Regions from separate parts of the Pseudomonas sp. CFBP 8770 genome, predicted to be linked through region 1. Evidence: predicted binding sites of a transcription regulator. Region 1 holds the regulator's gene; each other region holds the start of a gene.
The links. Region 1 encodes sigma-54, which starts transcription at its own class of promoters, with help from an activator protein. Its sites were predicted from a motif close to ANTGGCATNNANNTTGCTNT; they were not measured.

Region 1 (2,200 bases):
AGCAGATCATCCATCACCTCAAGACCAAGGGTATCGGCGTACTGATCACCGACCACAACGTTCGCGAGACCCTGGACATCTGCGAAACGGCCTACATCGTCAACGACGGGCAGTTGATTGCCGAAGGCGATGCCCAGACCATCCTGGCCAACGATCTGGTCCGCGAAGTCTACCTGGGCCACGAGTTCCGCTTGTAACACCCGAGGGCGCCAGCGCCCTCCCACGGGCATTAATTTTCATGGCGCCCTAGGCAAACACTCAGGTTTCAGGCATATAATTTGCTTACGACATAAGCCGGGTATTTCGGTATCCGTAGTAGAAGGCGCTTCGCGCCGGCGACCAAGGTGTTAAGTTCCTGCCATGAAACCATCGCTCGTCCTACGTATGGGCCAGCAACTGACGATGACACCGCAGTTGCAACAGGCCATCCGCCTTCTCCAGCTATCGACCCTGGACCTCCAACAGGAGATTCAGGAAGCGCTGGAATCCAATCCCATGCTCGAACGCCAGGAAGAAGGCGACGACTTCGACAACAGCGACCCGCTGGCCGACAAGATCGAGCAGACACCCCCCCAGGAAATCCAGGAGCCTAGCTTCCAGGAATCCGCGCCCACGGTCGACAACCTCGAGGAAGGCGACTGGAACGAGCGCATTCCCAGCGAACTGCCTGTGGATACCGCCTGGGAAGACGTCTACCAGACCAGCGCCAGCAGCCTGCCGAGCAACGATGACGACGAGTGGGACTTCACCACGCGCACATCGGTCGGCGAGAGCCTGCAGACGCACCTGTTGTGGCAGCTGAACCTGGCGCCCATGTCCGACACCGATCGGCTGATCGCCGTGACCATCATCGACTGCATCAACAACCAGGGTTACCTGGACGAGACACTGCAGGAAATCTGCGAGTCTTTCGATCCTGAACTGGACATCGAGCTGGATGAGATCGAAGCGGTGCTTCACCGCATCCAGCAGTTCGAGCCCGCCGGCATTGGCGCCCGCAACCTCAGCGAATGCCTGATGCTGCAACTGCGCCAGCTGCCGCCCAAGACCCGCTGGCTGGCCGAAGCCCAGCGCCTGGTCAGCGACTTCATCGACATGCTCGGCTCGCGCGACTACAGCCAGTTGATGCGCCGCATGAAGCTCAAGGAAGACGAGCTGCGCCAGGTCATCGAACTGGTGCAGAGCCTCAACCCGCGGCCCGGCTCGCAGATCGAGTCCAGCGAGCCGGAATACGTCGTGCCCGATGTCATCGTGCGCAAGGACAGCGACCGCTGGCTGGTCGAGCTCAATCAAGAGTCCGTGCCACGCCTGCGGGTCAATCCGCAGTACGCGGGCTTCGTGCGGCGCGCCGACACCAGCGCCGACAACACCTTCATGCGCAATCAGCTGCAGGAAGCGCGCTGGTTCATCAAGAGCCTGCAGAGCCGCAACGAGACCCTGATGAAGGTGGCGACGCAGATCGTCGAACATCAGCGCGGTTTCCTCGACTATGGCGACGAGGCCATGAAGCCTCTGGTGCTGCACGACATCGCCGAGGCGGTAGGCATGCACGAGTCGACCATTTCACGGGTCACCACGCAGAAATACATGCATACACCGCGTGGCATATACGAGCTGAAATACTTTTTCTCCAGCCATGTCAGTACCTCGGAAGGTGGCGAATGCTCCTCCACGGCGATCCGCGCGATCATCAAGAAACTGGTTGCGGCCGAAAATCAGAAAAAGCCGTTGAGTGACAGCAAGATCGCTGGTTTACTGGAGGCACAAGGCATCCAGGTAGCCCGTCGAACGGTCGCCAAGTATCGCGAATCCCTAGGGATTGCGCCGTCCAGCGAACGCAAGCGGTTGATGTAGCCCTGCGATGTGCCACAGCGTTCCAGTGGCAGGCACCCAAGCCTGCTTCTTTATGCAATGGCAATAAGGAGAAGCGGTATGCAAGTCAACATCAGTGGACACCAACTAGATGTGACCGAACCCCTGCGAACCTACATCGGGGAAAAACTCGAGCGTCTCGAACGTCACTTCGACAAGATCACCAATGTTCAGGTGATCATGGAAGTCGAGAAGCTCAAACAGAAAATCGAAGCCACCCTGCGCATACCCGGTGGTGAGGTTGTCGCCAATGCCGAACATGACGACATGTACGCGGCCATCGACCTGCTTACCGACAAGCTGGATCGCCAACTCAAAAAGCATAAGG
Region 2 (2,200 bases), on a different contig from region 1:
GCCCGCACCGACCCGCGGCAGGTGCACATCACCCTGTCAACGGTGCGCTATCACTGCAACGAGCGCGTGCGCAGCGGGGTGTGTTCGGGTTTTCTGGCGGATCGCTCGGCGGCCGCGCTGGTACCGATCTTCGTGCACAAGGCCAGCGGGTTTCGCGTACCCAGCCAAGCCGACACGCCGATGATCATGGTCGGGCCGGGGACGGGCATAGCGCCGTTTCGCGCCTTCCTCCACGAACGGCAGGCGCTCGGCCACAGCGGACGCAATTGGCTGCTGTTCGGCGAGCAGCGCGAGCTCAGCGACTTCTACTACCGCGACGAGCTGCACGCCTGGCTGCGCAGCGGCCATCTGCACCGGCTGGACACAGCGTTCTCCAGGGATCAGGCGGAAAAGATCTACGTGCAGGACCGCCTTCGCCAGCAGGGTGCCCAGGTCTGGCAATGGTTGCAGCAAGGTGGCCATTTCTATGTGTGCGGGGATGCCAGCCGGATGGCCAAGGATGTCGATGCGGTGCTGCGGCAGGTAGTGGCCGAGCACGGCGGCATGAGCGAGGTACAGACCGAGGCTTATATGGCGCAGCTCAGTCGCGACAAGCGCTACGTGCGGGATGTGTACTGAAACGGTGCGGTGTGCACTGGGATGGGTCTTGTTGTCAGTGAGGGCTTCTTCGCGGCGAGCCCTCTGCCCGCGGAAAGGCCCTGCCTGACACACACCAAACCACCCTGGCACGCAATCTGCTTTCACCTTGGCCAAGTCCCGGTGATCAACGACGATCACCCCACCGGACAACCTCAATTCGACCATCAGGCAAAGGCGCCTGGGGGATTCGCTCCAGGCGTTTTTTTTTGCCCGATGGTCAAGGCACCGTGACCCGCTTGGAGATACCTATGAATGCGCTCGTGAACCTCAGGCCCCGGCAGAAGCTCATCGTTATCGGCAACGGCATGGTGGGTCATCATTGCGTCGAGCAACTGATCGAGCGCAGCGCGATCGATCGCTACGAGATCCATGTCTTCGGCGAAGAGCGCCAGCGCGCCTACGATCGGGTGCACCTGTCTGAATACTTCGGCGGCTCGTGCGCCGAAACCTTGGCCCTGGGCGACGCCCAGCTGTATTGCATGCACGGTGTCACCCTGCACCTGGGGCAGCCGGTACTCGAGATCGATCGCCAGGCCCGCGAAGTGGTCACCGCCACTGGGCGGCATGGCTACGATGTGCTGGTACTGGCCACCGGCTCGTTCCCCTTCGTGCCGCCGATCCCAGGTTGCGAAGGCAGCGCAAGGCTGGTCTATCGCACCCTGGATGATCTGGACGCCATTCGCGCAGCGGCAGCCGGTGCGCGTCGTGGTGTGGTGGTCGGCGGCGGGCTGCTCGGCCTGGAAGCGGCGAATGCCTTGAAGTCGCTCGGCCTGGAAGCTCATGTAGTCGAATTCGCTCCGCGTCTGATGCCTGTGCAACTGGACGTCGACGGCGGCGCTGCCTTGCGTGCGCGCATCGAAGCGCTGGGTGTGGGCGTGCACACCTCCCGTGCCACGCAGAACGTCGAGGCTGGCGAGACCCATCGCTACCGGATGAACTTCGACGGCGACGAGTTTCTGGAAACCGACCTGATCGTGTTCTCCGCCGGCATTCGTCCCCAGGATGCGCTGGGCCGCGCCTGCGGGCTGGAGATCGCCGCCCGCGGCGGCATCGTCATCGACCCGCACTGCCGCAGCAGCGACCCGGCGGTGTATGCGATCGGCGAATGCGCTTCGTGGAACGGCAGCGTCTTCGGCCTGGTGGCCCCGGGCTACAGCATGGCCCGCAACGTCGCCTGTGAGCTGGCCGGGGAGGCGCCGGTCGCGTTCAGCGGCGCCGACATGTCGACCAAACTCAAGCTGCTGGGTGTCGACGTCGGCTCCATCGGTGATGCCCATGCCACTACGCCGGGCGCCAAGAGCTACCGTTTCATCGACGAGGCCAACGCCAGCTACCGTCGCCTGGTGGTGGACGCCAGCGGCAAGCAGGTGCTGGGCGCTGTACTGGTCGGCGACAACAGTTACTACGACACCCTGCTGCAATACGCCCAGAACGGCATCGCCCTGCCGGCCGATCCTTCGACGCTGATCCTGCCGTTGTCCGACGGTGCACCGACCCTGGGCGCCGATGCGCTGCCGGACACCGCCATGATCTGCTCCTGCCACAACGTCAGCAAAGGCGC
Region 3 (2,200 bases), on a different contig from region 1:
GCCGATGCGAATGAACAAGGGGTCGTTGAACAAGGCGCGCAGCCTGTTCAGGGCTGAACTGACCGTGGGCTGACCGAGGAACAGCTTTTCCGCGACGCGGGTGACGTTGCGTTCGAGCATGAGGGCTTCGAACACCACCATCAGGTTGATATCAGCCTTGCGCAGCTCGTTGCGGTTCATCGAAGCACATCCCTGCTGTTCAATGGCAATGCCGAGCGTGGCGTAAATCAGTGCAGCCGATCGGCAATCAAGCTGCGGTCCAGGTTACTGGGCCTTGGGTGCTGCCTTGGCTTCCATCTCGGCGACTTTGGCCTCCAGGCTCTCCAAACGCGCACGGGTACGCGCCAACACAACCATCTGGCTGTCGAATTCCTCACGGCTGACCAGATCGAGCTTGCTGAAGCCCGACTGCAGCAACGCCTTGAACTGACCTTCGAGCTCTGCGCGCGGCTGCGCGGTGTCACCGCTGAACAGGCGCGAGGCATGGTCGCTCAGGGTGTCGAGGAACGCTTTGGGCGGGAGCATGGGAAATTTCCTGAGGCAAAGTGATGCGCAGTGTATCACGCAGCCATGCCCTGAAAAGCCGAGCCGCCGCGCACGGTTTTCGCGCACAGGTGTGCCCAGCGCTGCACCCTTGTTGTGCGCTTGCCCACGCTGCCTGCTCAAACCACTGCACAAAAGCCGCGCAGGGTGGCCAAATCTCGCGGTTTGCACGACATGGCAAGCTTTCTGCTTAGAGCCAAGTGACCCATGCACTGATGGACTCGTTGTGACGAGAACAGTGCGCAGCTTCGCGGGAAGTGTTTCGTCAGCAGTCGCTTATCGGGTGTCGGTCCGGGCTGCGGGGGTCGACGACGCGTTACAAAGCCAGGCACTGCGCTTAGACTTGATCCGGGTTTGTTTTCCTGGGGCAAGTCCACCAATTCGGGAGAGAGTTTCATGAAGCTAGTCACTGCCATCATCAAGCCATTCAAGCTGGACGACGTGCGCGAGTCGTTGTCGGAAATCGGCGTGCAAGGCATCACCGTTACCGAAGTCAAGGGTTTCGGTCGGCAGAAAGGCCATACCGAGCTGTATCGCGGCGCGGAGTACGTGGTCGACTTCCTGCCCAAGGTCAAGATCGACGTCGCCATCGATGACAAGGATCTGGATCGCGTCATCGAAGCCATCACCAAGGCCGCCAACACCGGCAAGATCGGCGACGGCAAGATTTTCGTGGTCAATCTGGAACAGGCGATTCGCATTCGTACCGGCGAAACCGATACCGACGCAATCTAAAAAAAAGCCGACACAACCCAACGCCCCAGGAGTAAACAATATGACTCTGCGTCAATTCGCAGGGCTAGGAGCCCTGTTGTCCCTTGCAATGCCCGGCCTTGCCCTGGCGGACGAGGCGGCAGCCCCCGTTCTCAACTCCGGCGACACCGCCTGGATGTTGACCGCGACCGCACTCGTGCTGTTCATGACCATTCCTGGCCTGGCGTTGTTCTACGGCGGCATGGTGCGCTCCAAGAACGTGCTCTCGGTGATGATGCAGTGTTTCGCCATTACTGGCCTGATCAGCATCCTGTGGATGGTCTACGGCTATAGCCTGGCCTTCGACACCACTGGCATGGAGCAGGGCGTCGTCAACTTCAATTCGTTCGTCGGCGGGCTGTCCAAGGCTTTCCTCAGCGGCGTGACACCAAGCAGCATCACTGGCCCGGCGGCACTGTTCCCTGAAGCAGTGTTCATCACCTTCCAGATGACCTTCGCCATCATCACGCCGGCGCTGATCGTCGGTGCTTTCGCCGAGCGCATGAAGTTCTCCGCGATGCTGATCTTCATGGCCATCTGGTTCACCCTGGTCTATGCACCCATCGCGCACATGGTCTGGTCCGGCAACGGCGGCCTGATGTGGGACTGGGGCGTGCTGGACTTCGCCGGCGGCACCGTGGTGCACATCAACGCCGGTGTTGCCGGTCTGGTAGCGTGCATCGTGCTGGGCAAGCGCAAGGGCTACCCAACCACCCCGATGGCACCGCACAACCTGGGCTACACCCTGATCGGCGCGGCCATGCTGTGGATCGGCTGGTTCGGCTTCAACGCCGGTTCCGCTGCGGCGGCCAACGGCACCGCTGGCATGGCAATGCTGGTCACCCAGATTGCCACCGCTGCTGCGGCGTTGGGCTGGATGTTCGCCGAGTGGCTGACCCACGGT

Region 2: nirB (nitrite reductase large subunit NirB) is a predicted target of sigma-54. The motif match lies at 722-741, and genes of this name have one in related genera.
Region 3: glnK (P-II family nitrogen regulator) is a predicted target of sigma-54. The motif match lies at 717-736, and genes of this name have one in related genera.

Annotation. Positions count from the first base shown of each region.
Region 1 is NZ_JACYUL010000007.1:189,980-192,179, forward strand. It holds gene lptB (LPS export ABC transporter ATP-binding protein) at 1-197, shown strand, start outside; gene IFT98_RS17035 (RNA polymerase factor sigma-54) at 361-1,854, shown strand; gene hpf (ribosome hibernation-promoting factor, HPF/YfiA family) at 1,933-2,200, shown strand, end outside.
Region 2 is NZ_JACYUL010000001.1:223,544-225,743, forward strand. It holds gene IFT98_RS00995 (bifunctional nitrate reductase/sulfite reductase flavoprotein subunit alpha) at 1-618, shown strand, start outside; gene nirB (nitrite reductase large subunit NirB) at 888-2,200, shown strand, end outside.
Region 3 is NZ_JACYUL010000006.1:239,973-242,172, forward strand. It holds gene IFT98_RS15340 (LysR family transcriptional regulator) at 1-180, opposite strand, end outside; gene IFT98_RS15345 (accessory factor UbiK family protein) at 265-525, opposite strand; gene glnK (P-II family nitrogen regulator) at 940-1,278, shown strand; gene IFT98_RS15355 (ammonium transporter) at 1,319-2,200, shown strand, end outside.